One region of the Isoptericola sp. NPDC056605 genome, then DNA from elsewhere that is predicted to be linked to it. Evidence: riboswitches for the same ligand, from Rfam matches in the RefSeq annotation. Region 1 holds a riboswitch; each other region holds the start of a gene.

Region 1 (4,202 bases):
GCGGGTCGGGGAGCAGGGTGACGTCGTCCGCGATCACCTCGAGCTTGACCCAGTCGGTGCCGCAGGCCTCGCGGGCGAGCTGCGCCGTGAGCACGGCCTCGGCGACCGAGAAGCAGCCGGCCGTGTTCGGCAGGGCGCGGATGCCCAGCCGCTCCAGCAGGCCCCAGATGCCGCCGTCCTCGGCGCCCGCGCCTCCCGGCCGTACCGCGACGCGGCGCATCGCCACGGTCGTGAGCCCGGTGCCCGACGCGACCAGCGCGTCCTCCAGCGTCATGAGGTTCGACGCCCCGCCCGTGCCCATGACGAGGCGCGAGCCGACCTCCGTGCCGGCGACCACGAGCGGATCGACGAGCGGGTGCGCGAGCGGGCGGGACGTGGTCTCGGCGTGCGTGCTGGTCATGCTTCCTCCGTGCTTCGTGGTCAGCCGCCCTGGACGGCGGTGACGATCTCGACCCGGTCGCCTGGCGCGATCCGGGTGCCGGCCCACAGGCCGCGGGGGACGACGGCGTCGTTCACGGCGACGGCGATGCCCTGCACCGAGCCGTCGGCGACGAACGCGGGGACGAGGGTCGCGACGACGGCCTCGACGCCGTCGCCGTGCGGTCCGTCGAGCGGGTAGGTCTCGCCGTTCACGACGGCGGTTGCGGAGGTGGACGGCGTGCTCACGGGAGGGCTCCTTCGGGGGTTGCGGGCGCGAAGCGTCGCGGGTCGGCGGCGGTGAGGGTGTCGAGCGCGTCGTCGGGCGGCGGTGTGCCGGTCAGCGCGGCGAGCACCGCGTCGGCGGTGAGTGGCGCGAGCAGCACCCCGTTGCGTCCGTGCCCGACGGCGGCCAGCAGTCCGGGCACGGCGGTGGCGCCGACCAGCGGCAGGTTGTCGGGGGTGGCCGGGCGGGCGCGCGGCGTGACGTCGACCAGCGCGGCCTCGTCGATCCCGGGCACGAGGGCGCGGGCGTCGCGCAGCAGCGCGAACACGCCGCCCGCCTCGGCGCGGCGGTCGTCCGGCCGCTCCTCGCTGGTGGCGCCGACGACGATCTCCCGGTGCCCGGGCCCGCTGCCCGGGCCGGCGCCGGTGCCCGGGCCCCGCGGCACGAGGTACACCGGCCGGCCCTGCACCGTGCCGCGCACCACGTGCTCGAGGGCGAGCCCCGGCCCGGCGTCCAGGCGCAGCGTCACGCCCTTGACGGGCCGCACCGGCACGCGCACCTCCGGCACGCCGTCGAGCAGCCCCGCGGGAGGGACAGCGCCGGCCGCGAGGACCACGGCCCCGGCGGCGTGCCGCACCCCGGCGGCGTCGTGCGCCGCGACCACCCGGCCCGCGGCGTCCCGCTCCAGGCGCACGGCGGCGCGGCGGACGACCGTGCCGCCCGGCGCGCGGGTCAGCGCCTCGAGGAGTGCCGCGTGCGTGCCCCGCGGGTCGACGGCCAGGTCGCCCTCGACGCGGGCCGCCCCGGCGAGCCGCGGCCCGAGGTACGGCTCGCGGCGCCGGGCGTCGGCCACGGAGACCTCCGCGGACGCGAGGCTCCACTCCCGGTGCAGCGCCAGCACGCGACGCAGGAGGGCGAGGTCGTCGGCGTCGTACGCGACGGCGAGCGACCCGGCACGCAGCAGCGGGACGTCGCGACCGGTCGCGGCGGCGAGGTCGGCGGCGAACGCGGGCCAGCGGGCGGCCGACGCGAGGTTGAGGCGCGCGAGGTCCCGCTCGCCGAAGTCCGCCTCGCCGACGGCCGCGAGCATCCCCGCGGCCGCGCGGGTGGCGCCGTCGCCGGGCGACGGGTCGAGCACCGTGACGGCGAGGCCGGCGTCCGCGGCCCGCCAGGCCACCGCGAGACCGACGATCCCGCCGCCGACGACGACGACGTCGGAGGGGGTGGCGGACGGGCCGGTGGACGTGGGCATGTGCGCTCCCTTCGCTGGCATGACCCAGATCAGGTTCGACGGTCGGCTCCTACGCCCTCTCAGCCCCGAGCGGGGCTCCCGTGCGCGGCCACTGTAACCCGGGCCGTGGTTACCCTGGCCGGCGTGACCACGACCCGCGCCCGGCTCGCCGACGCCCGCCTGTACCTGTGCACCGACGCCCGCGAGGACCGGGGCGACCTCGAGGACTTCCTGCACGCGGCGCTCGCGGGCGGCGTGGACGTCGTGCAGCTGCGGGACAAGACGCTCGACGTCGCGCGCGAGCTCGAGCTGCAGGCCGTGGTGGCCCGCGTCGCCGCGGAGCACGGCGCGCTCTGGGCGGTGAACGACCGGGCCGACGTCGCCGGGCTGACCGGCGCTCCCGTCGTGCACATGGGGCAGCGCGACCTGCCCGTGCCGGCGGTCCGGTCGCTGCTCGGCCCGGGCCCGGTGCTGGGTCGCTCCACCCACTCCGCCGCGCAGGCGGCCGAGGCCGAGGCCGACCCGGACGTCGACTACTTCTGCGTCGGCCCGCTGTGGGCCACGCCCACCAAGCCCGGCCGTGCGGCCGTGGGTCTCGGCCTGTTGCGCGAGGTCGCCGCGACTCGCCCGACGACACCGTGGTTCGCCATCGGCGGCGTCGACGCCGAGCGGCTGGACGCCGTGCTCGACGCCGGTGCGTCGCGCGTCGTCGTCGTGCGCGCGATCACGCAGGCGCCCGACCCCGGGCGCGCCGCGCGCGAGCTGCGGGAGCGGTTGGCCTGACCGCCGACGGCCGGCGCGCCGCCGCGGTGTCGAGGTGACCTACCCCACCGCGTGACCCGTGGGACGGGCCCGGGAGCGGTACCGTCCGGCGGCTACGATGGCTCGGTGACGTCTCCCGCCACCGACACCCCCACCACCGCCGACCTGGCGCCCACGCCGCGACCGGTCCTCGTCGTCGACTTCGGCGCGCAGTACGCGCAGCTCATCGCGCGCCGCGTGCGCGAGGCCCGCGTCTACTCCGAGATCGTGCCCCACACGTTCACCACCGAGCAGATGCTCGCCAAGAACCCGGCGGCGATCATCCTCTCGGGCGGGCCGTCGTCGGTGTACGCCACGGGCGCCCCGTTCGTGGACCCGGCGCTGTTCGAGGCCGGCGTGCCGGTGCTCGGCATCTGCTACGGCTTCCAGGCGATGGCGCAGGCGCTGGGCGGCACCGTCGCGCAGACGGGGCAGAGGGAGTACGGCGGCACCGAGGTCGAGGTGTGCGAGGCGGGCGTGCTGCTGGCGGGCTCCCCCGACCACCAGACCACCTGGATGAGCCACGGCGACTCCGTGCACGCCGCGCCGGAGGGCTTCCAGGTGCTCGCGACGTCGTCCGGCTCGCCGGTCGCCGCGTTCGAGGACACCGGCCGTCGCCTGTACGGCGTGCAGTGGCACCCCGAGGTGAAGCACTCGGCGCACGGCCAGGCCGTGCTGGAGAAGTTCCTCTACGAGGGCGCGGGGCTCGCGCCCGACTGGACGCCGGGCAACGTCATCGCCGACCAGGTCGCCGCGATCCGCGCGCAGATCGGCGACGCCCGCGTCATCTGCGCCCTGTCCGGCGGCGTGGACTCCGCCGTCGCCGCCGCGCTGGTGCAGCGCGCCGTCGGCGACCAGCTCACCTGCGTGCACGTGGACCACGGCCTGCTGCGCGAGGGCGAGGTCGAGCAGATCGAGCGCGACTTCGTCGCCTCCACGGGCGTGAACCTCATCATCCGCGACGAGAAGGAGCGGTTCCTGACCGCCCTCGCCGGCGTGAGCGACCCGGAGACGAAGCGCAAGATCATCGGCCGCGAGTTCATCCGCGTCTTCGAGGACGCCCAGCGCGACATCGTCGCCGAGGCGGGCGCCCACGGCGAGGAGGTCAAGTTCCTCGTGCAGGGGACGCTGTACCCGGACGTCGTCGAGTCCGGCGGCGGCGAGGGCGCGGCCAACATCAAGAGCCACCACAACGTGGGCGGCCTGCCCGACGACCTGCAGTTCGAGCTGGTCGAGCCGCTGCGCACCCTGTTCAAGGACGAGGTCCGCGCGGTGGGCCGCGAGCTCGGCGTGCCCGAGGAGATCGTCTCCCGCCAGCCGTTCCCCGGCCCGGGCCTCGGCATCCGCATCGTCGGCGAGGTCACGGCCGAGCGCCTCGAGACGCTGCGCAAGGCGGACGCCATCGCGCGCGCCGAGCTCACCAGGGCGGGCCTGGACGACGAGATCTGGCAGTGCCCCGTCGTGCTGCTGGCCGACGTCCGTTCCGTCGGCGTGCAGGGCGACGGCCGCACCTACGGCCACCCGATC
Region 2 (4,202 bases), on a different contig from region 1:
TGCGGCGCAGCTCCTCCGCCTGGTCGGTGAACGAGTCGAGGGCGTCGCGCCCGCGACCGAACGCCTTGAGCACACGGATGCCGTGCACGGACTCCTCGACGGTGGTGGCGAGGTCGCCCGACTGGTCCTGGGACAGGCGCGCGATGACGCGGTACCGCCTCGAGAAGCGGAACGCGATGACCGTCACCGGGATCGCGCCCGCAAGGTAGACGAGGCCGAGCCAGCCGGCGGTGGCCAGCAGGATGCCCACCCCGACGACGATCGTCACGATGCTGACGACGAGCTGCAGGAGGCCGAAGACCAGCCAGCGTCGCAGCAGGCCGAGGTCGCCCATGATCCGGCTCAGCAGCTGGCCGCCGGGCCACCGGTCGTGGAACGCGACGGGCAGGTCCTGCAGGTGGCGGAACAGTGCCATCCGCAGCTCGGCCTCGACCCGCGTGCCGGGGTACATCACGAGGTTGCGGCGCAGCAGGACGAGCCCGGCCTCCGCGACGCCCAGGACGAGCACGAGGAGGACGGGCACCACGAGGGCCCCGAGGTCGTGGGCGGCGGCACCCTCGGCGAGCGGGCCCTCGACCAGGGTCTGCAGCACGCGCGGGATCGCCAGCGCGGCGAGGCTCGCACCGATCGCGGAGAAGAGCCCGCCGACCATGCGCGGCACCGCCGGCCGGACGTACGGGTAGAGCCGGCGCACCGACGCGAACGTGGAGAGCTCGGAGCCCGCGGGGGCGACGGCGGGCCCGGCGGCGGCGGCGCCCGTGCGGCCGGGCGGCCCCGCGGCGCGGCCCGGCGGGGTGCCGGTCGCGACGGGACGGCGGGGAGCGGAGGAGGCGGTGCTCCTCCTGGGACTTTCGGAGGGATCGGCGCGGCGGGCGCCTCGGCTGCGGCTGCGCGAAGTGCGCTTCGTGTCGGGCATCACACCTATTCTGTCACTCGCCTCCGACACACTTGCCCCGGTCACGCGGTGCGCCCCGAGCTCGGGACACCGCTTACCGCCGCGGGATCCCGCCGTCGCGCACGACGGCGGGACCCGGACGGGCCGCGGTGGACCGGGGGTCAGCCCACCACGACGCGCCCGACCGTGGGCTCGACCGTGGGTGCCCCGGTCTGGTCGAAGAACGCCAGCTCGTGCTCGCACGCCGCGTGGAACGTCGCCGCCATCCGGTCCCGGGTGACCGGGTCGGCCGCCGCGGCGGCGCGGCGCAGGATCGCGACGGCCTCGCGCGTCGCGTCCGCGAACGCGTCGTCCGCGTACGTGCCCAGCCACGCCCCGTACGGGTGACCCGGGTGGTCGCGGGCGGCCAGCCGCTCCCCCACGTCCTGGTAGATCCAGTAGCAGGGCAGGACGGCGGCGACGAGGGTCGCGTAGTCGTCGCCGGCCACGCGCAGGTGGTCGAGGTACGCGGCCGTCGTGGGGCTGGCGGGCACGTCCTGCGGCTCCCCGCCCAGCCAGCGGGTGTGCAGGTCGAGCTCGGTCACCAGGGCGCCGTGCGCGCCGCCGGCCCAGAACGCCTGCTCGGCCCGCGTGGGAGCCAGCTCGCTCGCCCGCGCGAGGCAGCGCGCGTAGTCGCGCAGGTAGAGCGCGTCCTGCTCCAGGTACGTGCGGAAGTGGTCGGCGTCGAGCGTCCCGTCGCCCAGCGACCGGACGAACGCCAGGTCGTCGATCGCGGCGCGCACGCCCGCGGCGTCGTCCCACCAGCGGGCGACGACGTCCTCCGCCCCGTCCTGACCTGATGCCCCGCCCGCACCGGACGCACCGGACGGCGCGAGCGGCTCCGCGCCGCCGGCGCGCAGCCCCACCAGGTGGTCGACCGGCCCGTTCCCGCCGCCGACGCGCAGGGCCTCCCCGGCCCGGATCGCCGCGGTCAGCCAGGCCTTCGTGCCGCGCAGCGCCTCGGCCCAGTCCCCCGTGCGCGCGTACCGCGCGGCCAGGCCGCTGGACAACGAGCAGCCGGTGCCGTGGGTGGAGGTGCTGGTCAGGCGCGGCCCGGGGAGCTCCGCCAGCACGCCCTGCGGCCCGACGAGCGCGTCCGGGGCCCCCGCCCCCGTCGCGCCCGTCCCCGAGGCGCCCAGGTGGCCGCCCTTCGCCACCACCAGGACCCCGTGCCGGGAGGCCAGGCGTCGCGCCTGCTCGAGCGCGGCGGGCCAGTCCGCGGCCGACGGTTCCTGCGCGAGGACCGCGAGCTCGGGCAGGTTCGGCGTCACGACGTCCACCCGGGACAGCAGGTGCCGCACGGCGTCCTCGGCCGCCGGGTCGAGCAGGCGGTCCCCGCTCGTGGCGACCATCACCGGGTCCAGGACGACGGCGGGTCGCGCGCCCGTCGCGCCGGGCGGCAGGGCGTCGAGCCAGGCGGCCACGGCGTGGGCCACGGGGGCCGAGGCGAGCATCCCGATCTTCACGGCGTCGACGGCCACGTCGTCGGTGACGGCGTCGAGCTGCGCGGCCAGGAACGCGGCGGGCGGCACGTGCACGTCGCGCACCCCCCGCGTGTTCTGCACGGTCAGGGCCGTGACGGCCGCCATCCCGTAGCCGCCCGCGGCCGCGATCGACTTGAGGTCCGCCTGGATCCCGGCGCCCCCGGACGGGTCGGACCCGGCGACGGCCAGGACGCGGGGGCGACTGCCCCTCGTCGGCGCCGGGGCCGCGGGAGCAGGGGCGGTGGAGCCGGCGCTGCCGGCGGAGCTGTCTTCAGGTGCGCGCGCACTCATGTCGACATCCCTTCGCTAGTACGAGCTAGATCAGGTTCGACGGGTGTGTTCTCAGCGCCCGCCGGCCGGGTCGCGACGTCGTCGTGACGATGTCGCGGCGATGACCGGTCGGGACGCACCCCGTGTCGTGCCGCCCACCGTAGCCCAGGCCTGCGCGGGCGGCGGGCGGCGTCCCGCGGCGCGTGTCGGCGTCACGCCGCGCCTCGCCAGGCCCTCGCGCCGCAGGCCCGCGGCCTGTTCGCGGCGCGGTAGGGTGCGGGGGTGCCCGTGGTCGTCCGTCGTGCGCGCGAGCTCCTCGTCGCCGGCACGACGCTCAGCATCGCGGCCGCCGCCCACCTCCTGGCCGGCGGCGCGCTCCCCGGGGCACCCCTCGCCTGGCTCGTCGTCGTGGCGCTCACGGCGCCGCTCGCGGTGTGGACCGCCCGCCGCCGGCTGACGCTCCCCCGCCTGCTCCCCGCGATGGTCGCGCTCCAGCTCGTGCAGCACACGACCCTGTCCGTGCTCGGCGCGGCGGGCACGGACGCCTCGCCGTTGGCCTCGACCCTGCTCACGACCCTGCCCTCGACGCCGGGGGCCGCGCCGGACGGGCACGCCCTGCACGCGCTGGGCCCGGGCTCCCTCGGGCCCGCGACCGGCGGCGGGCTGCACCTGCACCACGCGGACGACCCCGGGACGACGTCCTGGATGCTCGCCGCGCACGCTGCCGCGGTGCTGCTCACCGCCCTGCTGCTCGCGGCGGGCGACCGAGCGGCCGTCAACGTCGCGGGCCAGCTGCGGCTCGTCGCGGTCCTCGTGCTGGGCCCGGCGGCGCCGCCCGTCGTCCGCGAGCCCGCCGTCGTCGTCGGGCGCACCTGGCACCCCCTCCGGGCCCGCGCCGTCCGGCGCACCCCGCCACGAGGCCCCCCGCTGCTCCCGGGCGCCCTCGTGCGCGCCGCCTGACCCTGCCCTGGTCCGTCGTCGGACGGGGGCGGGTCCCTCGTCGTCCGACGACCCCTGACCACCCCTGAGCACCAGGAGCAGCACACCCATGTCCAGGACCATCCCTGCCCTCACCCCTGCCCTCCGCGCGCGCCGCCTCGCCGGCGCCGCCGCCCTCACCGTGCCGGCCCTCGTCCTCGGCGCGGCCGCCGCCTCCGCGCACGTGACCGTGACCCCCGACGCGGCCGAGGCCGGGTCGTACGCCACCCTCACCTTCAAGGTCCCGAACGAGTCCGCCGAGGCCTCGACCACCGCCGTGAAGGTCGACCTCCCCACCGACACCCCGTTCACCAGCGTGTCCGTGGAGCCCGTGCCGGGCTGGACGGCGAAGGTCACCCAGGCGCCCCTGCCCGAGCCCGTCGAGGTGCACGGCACCACCGTGACCGAGGCGCCGGCGAGCATCGAGTGGACCGCCGACGACGCCGACGCCGGCATCGCTCCGGGCGAGTTCCTCCGGTTCACCGTGTCCGCCGGTGCTGTCCCGGACGGCGTCGAGGAGATCGCCCTGCCCGCCA
Region 3 (4,202 bases), on a different contig from region 1:
GTAACGGGCCGGAGAGCCGGCGCCGCGCGGCAGGAGCAGCAGCCCGAGAGCCAGCGACCCGCCCAGCGCGACGGCGGCGCTCGCGACGTCCCGGACGCCCAGGGAGGCGACCAGCCCGAGCAGCCCGAGGGCCACGAGCACGAGGGCGTTCACGCGCCCCAGCGCGCCGGTCACGCCGCCACCGTCGCTCGCTCGCTCGTCGCGCCGCCGAGCCGCACCTGGTGCCCCGCGAGGGCGACGAGGTGCGCGTCGTGGGTGCTCGCCGCGACGGTGGCGCCGTGCCGGGCCGCGGCGCCGGCCCACCCGGCCACCGCCGCCCAGGTCCCCCTGTCCTGGCCGACGGTCGGCTCGTCGAGCAGCACGAGCCCCGGCCGGTGCGCCAGCGCCGCCGCCAGGGCGAGCCGCCGCTGCTCGCCGCCGGACAGCCGGAACGGATGCGCGTCGGCGAGGTGGTCGAGGCGCAGCAGCGCGAGCACGGCGTCCACGTCCACCCGGACGCCGAGGCGCCGGCCGGTGAGCTCCACCTCGTCCCGCACGCGCAGCGCGAGCAGGCCGTGCTCCGGGTGCTGCGGCACCCACCCGCAGGACCGCGCGAGCTCCTCCGAGCGGGCCGTCCGCCCCGGGACGCCCCGCACCTCGCCGGCCGTCGGCCGCAGGTGCCCCGCAAGAGTGGCGACGAGCGTGGACTTCCCCGCCCCCGAGGGCCCCGTGACGGACGTGAGGCGGCCCGCGGGCAGCCGCGCGGCCACGCCGTCGAGGGCACGCGTCGTGGTGCGACCGCGCAGGCCGCGGGTCACCAGGTCGACGCGGAGGCCGGCGACGACGACGTCCGGCCCGGGCACGTCCGGCGCCACCAGCGCCGCGGGCACGGACAGCGGGGACGGCGCCGCCACGCCGGGCAGCCAGACGCCGGCGCGCGTCAGGTCGTCCCGCAGGGCGGACGGGACGTCGCGCAGCGCGGCGGGCGCGACGTCGTGCGTGACCCGGCCGCCCGGTCCGAGCACCACGACGCGGTCCAGGTGCTCGAGCCACGGCCCGACGTGGTGGTCGACCACGACGAGGGACGTGTCCGAGCCCTCCAGCGCGCCGACGACGGCGGCGCGCACCTCGGCCGCCGCGGCGGGGTCGAGCATCGCGGTCGGCTCGTCCAGGAGCAGCAGGCCCGGCGCGCTCGCCAGCGCCCCGGCGAGCGCGAGCCGCTGCAGCTCGCCGCCCGAGAGGGCCGACGTCGGCCGGTCGGGCGGGTGGCGCAGCCCGACCCGGTCGAGAGCCTCCCCGGCCCGGCGCCAGATCTCGTCCCGCGGCAGGCCGGCGTTCTCGGGGCCGAAGGCGACGTCCCGGCCGATCCGGGCCGCGACGACCGCGGAGCCCGGGTCCTGCGGGACGAGCCCCACCCCGCCGTCCACGTGGACGGTCCCGGACAGCTCGCCGGGCAGCGGGTCGCCCAGCACGCCCGCCAGGGCGTGCAGCACGGTCGACTTGCCCGCCCCGCTGGGACCGACCAGCCCCAGGCGCTCCCCCGCGCCGACGATGAGGTCGAGGCCCTCGATCGTCGGGGCCCGGCGCCCGGTGGGCCGCCAGCACAGCCCTCGCACGCGAACCCGGACGTCGTCGTGCGCCACGCCGTCAGGCCGGCGCGCGGTCGACGGCACGGTCGACGGCACGGTCGGCGAGGTCGCGACCCGGGCCGAACGCGTCGAGCACGCCGGCCCGCGCGAGGGCGCGCACGAGCGCCGCGCCCCCGAGGCCGGCGAGCAGCGCGCCGGACAGCGCGAAGAGGCCCAGGTACGCCAGCCGGAAGCCCCACTCCCAGTCCGGGTAGTACGCGAACCACTCGTACACGGCGCCGCACGCGCCCGCCGTCGCGCCCGCCAGGGCCGCCACCGCGGCGCCGAAACGCCGGTAGAGGAACAGGGCGAGGACAAGCTCGGCGCCGAACCCCTGGACGACGCCGGAGACGATCGCCGAGAAGCCCCAGCCGGCGCCGAGCAGGGCCTCGACGCTCGCGGCGACGACCTCGGTGAGCAGCGCCGCGCCCGGACGGCGGACGATGAGGCCACCCAGCACGCCGCCGAGCAGCCAGCCGCCGCCGAGCAGGCCGGTGGCCGGCGGGAAGGCGACCGCCAGCCCGGCGGAGAGCAGGTGGTAGAGCTGGGTCCAGCCCCAGAAGACGACACCGACGGCCACGCCGAGCATGGCCACGGTGACGAGGTCGACGGTGCGGTACCGCAGGGACGCGCTGCGCGCGAAAGTGGGCGCGGACATTCCAGGTAACTCCCTTCGCCGGTGCTAACCGGAGCAGGTTCCAAGGGTCTGCGGCTGTGCCCGCACTCTCAGCGCCCCTTCGACGGCGCTCCCCTGTCATGGGTGTCTTCAGATGTGACTTCAGGTGTGACCTCACGGCGGCCGACGACGCGACCGCAGGTCCGACCCTAGGCGACGACGGCGTCGGCGCAAGGGCGTCCCGCACCGTGAAACCCCTGGTCACGCAAGAAGGCCCGGAACCGTGGGGTTCCGGGCCTTCTCGTCGGGGTGGAGCTGAGGGGACTCGAACCCCTGACCCCCTGCATGCCATGCAGGTGCGCTACCAGCTGCGCCACAGCCCCGAGAACCGACTCTCGCGGCCGACGGGCGACCGGGCGATTCGTCTGATTCGGTGCGTTCCTCCGGGCTTGCGCCCCTCGGGAACGTCGATATCTTAGGCAGACTTCGGGCCAGGTTCCAAATTCCAGTCCGGCCCCGCCTGCCAGCGGTCCAGGGGGTACCCCGCGCCCACGTTGTGCGCCACGAGGCGCCAGGCGGGCACAGCACCCTCGCCCGCACGGTGCAGGTGCGACCAGTGCACGTTGTGCATCCCCGACAGCCCGCGCCACGTGGTCGGGTCGAGCCCGAGCAGCGCCGTCACCGCCAGCGAGATGGCGGCGCCGTGCGACACGACGACGAGCGTCGCGTCGTCGTCCAGGTCCCCGGCATGCTCGGCCAGGGCCTCGGCCATGCGCTCCGCGACCGCCGCCTTCGTCTCGGCCCCCGCGCCCACGGGCTCCGCGCCCAGGCGCCAGGCGGCGTACTCCTCGGGCCAGCGCTCCTGCAGCTCCGCGCCCGTGAGGCCCTCCCAGGCACCGAAGCCGCGCTCGCGCAGGCGCTCGTCGGTGACCAGGGGCTGCCCGCCGAGCGCGTCCGCGTACGCGGTCGCCGTCTCGACGGCGCGCCCCAGGTCGGACGACACGATGCGCGTCGCGCGGTGCGACGACGCCAGCGCGGAGCCGCCCTCCGCCGCCTGCCAGCGCCCGACCTCGTCGAGCGGGATGTCGATCTGCCCCTGCAGCCGCAGGGACGCGTTGTAGGCGGTGCGGGCGTGCCGCAGCAGGACGACGGTGCCGGCCGTCACCGCTCGTCGCCCGCGAGACGGATCGCCCCGTCGCCCCCGCCGTCGCCGTACTCGGCGGCGGCCGCCGCGCCGTCACCGCCGCGCGCGTCCTCCGGCAGCTCCACCGCCGGGCAGTCCTTCCACAGTCGCTCGAGCGCGTAGTACACGCGGTCCTCGGCGTGCTGCACGTGGACGACGACCTCCCCGAAGTCCAGCAGCACCCACCGCGCCTGCGCCTTGCCCTCCCGACGGATCGGCTTGGAGCCGGCGAGGAACATCGCCTCCTCGACGGCGTCCACGATCGCCGAGACCTGGCGCTCGTTCGTGCCGGAGGCGATGAGGAACACGTCGGTGAGCACCAGCTGGTCGCTCACGTCCAGCGCGATGATCTCCTGCGCCTTGCGGTCCGACGCGGCCCGGGCGGCGACGACCGCCAGCTCGACGGCGCGGGGGCTAGCGGTCATGCAGCGGCTCCGGGGTGCTCGTACGTGAGGGAGACGCCGGCCGCGGGCGCGGCGGCGTCGGTATCGGTCTGGAAGTTGCTGTCGTCGGGCGCCTGGAGCAGCAGCTTCCAGACCAGGAGCCCCAGCACGAACGCGACGACCACGAGGACGATGTAGTGCAGCCAGGTGTACGACGCCTCGGGCTCGTCCCAGTCCTCGTCGTCGTCCTCGTCGTCCAGCGGCGCGGCCGACCGCGCGCGGACGGGCTGCTCCGACGCGACCAGCGCGTCGAACGGGGACGCGGCGGGTCGCTCCGGCGCGGCCGGCGGCTGTGCGGGGCCCGCAGCGGGGCGGGACGGCGGCACGGACGCGGGCCGCTCGGTGGTCGGGCT
Region 4 (4,202 bases), on a different contig from region 1:
CCGGCAGGGTGGCCGTGTCGGGGCGGGCGAGGAACGACGTCGCGCCGAACTCGCCGAGCGAGACCGCGAACGCGAACCCGATCGCCAGCCCCAGCGACCGCGCGCCGAGCGGGCCGTCGACCGTCCGTAGCACCCGCCCGGGCGCCGCGCCCAGCGTGGCGGCCGCCTCCCGCAGCCGCGGGTCGATGGCGCGCAGCACCGGCAGCATCGTGCGCACCACGAGCGGGATCGCGACGACCGCCTGCGCGATCGGCACCAGCGCGCCGGAGGTGCGCAGGTCGACGTCGAGCCCCAGCGGGCGGTCCAGCGTGATGAGGAAGCCGAAGCCCACCGTCACGGCGGAGACGCCGAGGGGCAGCATGAACGCGGCGTCGAGCACACCGACGGCACGCCGCAGCCCGGCCCGCCGCGGGCGTCGCGACACGACGAGCGCCACGAGGCCGCCCACGACGACGGCGATCAGCGCGGCCCAGGCCGCGGTGCGCAGCGAGTTGCCCAGCGCCTCCCACACCGTGACCGTCAGGGCGTTGCGCCCGCCGGTGGTGCCGAGCGCCACGTAGTTGTCGAGGCCCCACGACCCGTCGGGCGCGCGCAGCGACCGGGTGACGAGCCCCGCCATGGGCAGCACGAGCAGCCCCGCCACGACGACGAGGGTGACGAGCGCCGGCGCGACGTCGGTGCCGTCGGCGCCGGCGCGCAGCCGCAGCCGGTGCGCCGACACGCTGTCGCTCGTGAGGTGCAGGGCCCGCTCGCGGCGCGCCCGGGCGCGGGAGCTGACCAGCAGCGCGCCCGCCACCACGACGAGCTGCAGCACCGACAGCACCGCCGCCGAGCGCAGGTCGAGGAACTGGGTGGTGCGCGTCCAGATCTCCGTCTCGATCGTGCCGTAGCGCAGGCCGCCGAGCACCAGCACGACGCCGAACGCCGTCGCGCAGAACAGGAACACCACCGCGGCGGCCGACGCGATCGCCGGGCCGAGCGCCGGCAGCGTCACGGTGCGGAACGCGCGCCAGGGCGTCGCGCCGAGCGCGCGGGCGGCCTGCTCGGCGCGCGGGTCGAGGCGCTCCCACATGCCGCCAACCGTGCGCACCACCACCGCGTAGTTGAAGAACACCAGGGCGAGCACGATGCCGGCGAAGCTCTCCTCCAGGTGCGCCCAGCCGAGCAGGCCGCCGGGGGCGAAGAGCGCGCGGAACGCGACGCCGACGACGACGCTGGGCAGCACGAACGGCACCGTCACCAGACCCCGCACCAGCGTCCGCCCGGGGAACCTGCACCGGTACAGCACGTACGCGCCCGGCAGGCCCAGCAGCACCGACAGCAGCGTGCCGGTGAGCGCCTGGGCGAGCGTCTGCCCGACGATCCGCCACGTGCGCTCCTGGGACAGCACCTCCGCGAAGCCGGACAGGTCGAGCGTGCGCCCCGCGGTGGTCTCGGTGAAGAACCCCTGCAAGACGAGCGACACCACCGGCCACGCGAAGAAGACCGCGAGGAAGCCCAGCGGCAGCACGACCGCGGCACCCCAGCCCAGCCACGCGCCCCACCGGTCGGCGCGCCACCGCGCCGCCCGGGAGGCCGGGCGGGCGGCGCTGCGCAGGGCGCGCGGCACGGGGCGCGTCAGCCGACGACCGTCGCCGTCCACTGCTCGATCCACTCGTCGCGGTGCGCGGCGACGTCCGCGGGCGCCACCTCGAACGGCTCGTCGGCCAGGGGGGCGAACTGCTGCCAGTCGGCGGGCAGCTCCACGTCCGGATCGGCGGGGTACATGTACATCTGGCCGGGCACGTCGGCCTGGAACTCGGGCGAGGTGAGGAAGTCGACCAGCTGCTTCGCGCCGTCCGGGTTCTCCGCACCGGCCAGCACCCCCGCGTACTCGACCTGCCGGAAGCAGGTGTCGAGCATCGCGCTGGTCGTCGAGGATGTCCCGTCGTCGCTCACGGTGAACGCGGGCGACGTCGCGTAGGACAGCGCGATCGGCCGCTGCCCGCCCTCACCGGCGCCGGAGAAGTCGACGTAGTACGCGTCCTCCCAGCTCTCGGCGACCTTGACGCCGTTGTCGCGCAGGTCGGCCCAGTAGGCCTCCCAGCCGTCCGTGCCGAAGGCTCCGATCGTCGCGAGCAGGAACGCGAGGCCGGGCGACGACGTCGCGGGGTTGGTGACCACGGTGAGGTCCTGGTACTCCGGCTTCGCGAGGTCCTCGAGCGTCGTCGGGGGCGTGACACCGTGCTCGTCGAACCAGCCGTCGTCGAGGTTCATGCAGACGTCGCCCACGTCGACCGGCGTCAGCGTGCCGGCCAGGTCGTCGGGCGCGTAGGCCGCGACCTCCGGGCCCAGGTCGGCGGGCTGGTACTCCTCGAAGACCCCGGCGTCGACGGCCCTCGACGCATAGGTGTTGTCCACACCGAAGACGACGTCGCCCAGCGGCGCGTCCTTGGTGAGCACGAGCTGGTTCACCAGCGTGCCCGCGTCGCCCGGTGCCACCTGCTCGACGGAGAGGCCGGACTCCTTCTCGAACGCGGCCAGCACCTCGTCGGAGACGGCGAACGAGTCGTGGGTGACGAGCGTGACCGTGCTCGACGCCCCGCTCGCGTCGTCCGCCGGCGTCCCGCCGCCGCACGCCGCCAGCAGCGGCAGGAGCGCGACGGCCCCGACCGCTGCTGCCGCGCTCCTGGTCCTGGTCGTGGTGCTCAGCGTCATGCTGTCCTCCTCAAGGTGCGAGAAGGGGGTCCTGCGGGCGCCCGGCACCGTCGTGGTGCTGCCGTCCGCAGGGAACGAGATTCCCGACTTCCTCCACCGGTGCTAACCGGGTCAGGTTCGAGGGTCTGCGGCGGTCCGCACTCTCAGCGCCGGTGGGCGCTCCCCTGTCGTATCAGCACGAGCCTACCCGTCGACACCGCGCTACCGTGGTCCCGTCCTCGGCCTCGGGGTGTGACGTGCCTGACGTGCCGTGACACCGCCCGTCGGCCGTGGACGCCGGACCAGGACGACGCCCCGGCGGTAGCACGCCGGGTCAGACCGAGGGAGAGCACGTGACGGACACCGAGCAGCCGCTGGGCGTGAAGGTCGGCACGGTGGTGCTGACGATCGCCGCCGGATGGGTCGCGCAGAAGCTGATCGGGGTGGTCTGGGAGCGGGCGACGGGCAACGTGGCGCCCACCAACCTGGACGACGACGAGCTCTCCATCGTGCAGGCGGTCACCTTCGCGGCCGTCTCGGGCGGCGTCGCGGTGCTCGCGAAGCGCCTCGCCCGCCAGGGCGCCGGGCGCGCGGCTGCCCGGTTCGTCTCGGGCCGCTGACCCGCCGATTCCCCGCACGGTCCCGTCAGTGGCTCGCGCGGGGACGACGGCGGGCCAGCTGCGCGTCGTGGCCGTGCGGTCGGTCCACCGGCCGCACGGCGGCGAGCGCGCTGCTCAGGCGGTCCGCCGCGTCCTTCGCGGGCGGTGCCGACCGGACCACCTCCGCCGCCGTGAGCGCGGCGTCCCGGTCCCCGACCGGTCGCGCGAGCTCCTTCATCACCTGCTCCCCCGCCGACTGGGCGGACACGCCGACCTGCGCACCCGCGTCGGCGAGGACCTCGGTGGCCACCGACTCGTCCACGCCGCAGACGGCCATGATGGCGCCCTTGGCCTGCTCCGCGGCTGCGGCGGCGACGAACGCGCGCGAGACGGCGCGGTGCGCCTCGCGCTCCAGCGCGTCGCGCACGACCGGGCTCGCGTCGATGACGTAGCCGACGATCTGCGACGACGCGCCGTCACTCCCGTGCCGTCCCTGACCCGTGACGACGACCGTGTGCGTGCGCCCGTGGTCGTCCACGACGCGGTGTGCCCCCGAGAACGGCCGCCCGGCACCCAGTGCGACCACCGCCGTCCGGGAGAGCCGTTCACGGTCGTCCGGGTGCAGGTGGGCGCGCAGCACCTCGGGCCCCGGTGCGACGGAGCCGGGCTCACGCCCGAAGATCCGGAACACCTCGTCCGACCACCACCACTCCCCCGTGGCGACGTCGACCCGGTACCGGCCCACGAGCAGCTGGCTCCCGGCACCCAGCAGCTCCGCGAGGGCGACGAGCTCGCGGCGCGGTGTGTCGTTGGGCGTGCTGGACATCGAGGACCACCCCCAGTGCCGTGCAGCTGGGTCCGGCGCGCAGTTCTCCTGGCTCCACCACGGTACCGGGACGGCACGACACCGCCACCGCACGGCGGGTG

The links. Region 1 has a riboswitch for thiamine pyrophosphate ahead of thiO (glycine oxidase ThiO). Riboswitches for the same ligand answer to the same signal wherever they lie in the genome.
Region 2: linked by a shared signal. The riboswitch ahead of ACFQ8Y_RS11265 (bifunctional hydroxymethylpyrimidine kinase/phosphomethylpyrimidine kinase) and the one ahead of thiO (glycine oxidase ThiO) in region 1 are both predicted to bind thiamine pyrophosphate.
Region 3: linked by a shared signal. The riboswitch ahead of ACFQ8Y_RS11725 (ECF transporter S component) and the one ahead of thiO (glycine oxidase ThiO) in region 1 are both predicted to bind thiamine pyrophosphate.
Region 4: linked by a shared signal. The riboswitch ahead of ACFQ8Y_RS09070 (thiamine ABC transporter substrate binding subunit) and the one ahead of thiO (glycine oxidase ThiO) in region 1 are both predicted to bind thiamine pyrophosphate.

What each region holds. Positions count from the first base shown of each region.
Region 1 covers NZ_JBHTVT010000024.1:3,065-7,266, reverse strand. The annotation lists gene ACFQ8Y_RS19295 (thiazole synthase) at 1-400, opposite strand, end outside; gene thiS (sulfur carrier protein ThiS) at 421-666, opposite strand; gene thiO (glycine oxidase ThiO) at 663-1,895, opposite strand; TPP riboswitch at 1,885-1,987, opposite strand; gene thiE (thiamine phosphate synthase) at 2,019-2,657, shown strand; gene guaA (glutamine-hydrolyzing GMP synthase) at 2,763-4,202, shown strand, end outside.
Region 2 covers NZ_JBHTVT010000009.1:78,915-83,116, forward strand. The annotation lists gene ACFQ8Y_RS11260 (ABC transporter ATP-binding protein) at 1-652, opposite strand, end outside; gene ACFQ8Y_RS11265 (bifunctional hydroxymethylpyrimidine kinase/phosphomethylpyrimidine kinase) at 1,057-2,709, opposite strand; TPP riboswitch at 2,700-2,842, opposite strand; gene ACFQ8Y_RS11270 (hypothetical protein) at 2,971-3,648, shown strand; gene ACFQ8Y_RS11275 (YcnI family protein) at 3,737-4,202, shown strand, end outside.
Region 3 covers NZ_JBHTVT010000010.1:199-4,400, reverse strand. The annotation lists gene ACFQ8Y_RS11735 (energy-coupling factor transporter transmembrane component T) at 1-174, opposite strand, end outside; gene ACFQ8Y_RS11730 (ATP-binding cassette domain-containing protein) at 171-1,622, opposite strand; gene ACFQ8Y_RS11725 (ECF transporter S component) at 1,627-2,265, opposite strand; TPP riboswitch at 2,259-2,370, opposite strand; tRNA gene ACFQ8Y_RS11720 (tRNA-Ala) at 2,534-2,606, opposite strand; gene ACFQ8Y_RS11715 (histidine phosphatase family protein) at 2,699-3,388, opposite strand; gene rsfS (ribosome silencing factor) at 3,385-3,831, opposite strand; partial or broken gene ACFQ8Y_RS11705 (hypothetical protein) at 3,828-4,202, opposite strand, start outside.
Region 4 covers NZ_JBHTVT010000006.1:229,851-234,052, forward strand. The annotation lists gene ACFQ8Y_RS09065 (ABC transporter permease) at 1-1,531, opposite strand, end outside; gene ACFQ8Y_RS09070 (thiamine ABC transporter substrate binding subunit) at 1,618-2,697, opposite strand; TPP riboswitch at 2,769-2,873, opposite strand; gene ACFQ8Y_RS09075 (DUF4235 domain-containing protein) at 3,030-3,296, shown strand; gene ACFQ8Y_RS09080 (PAS domain-containing protein) at 3,322-4,101, opposite strand.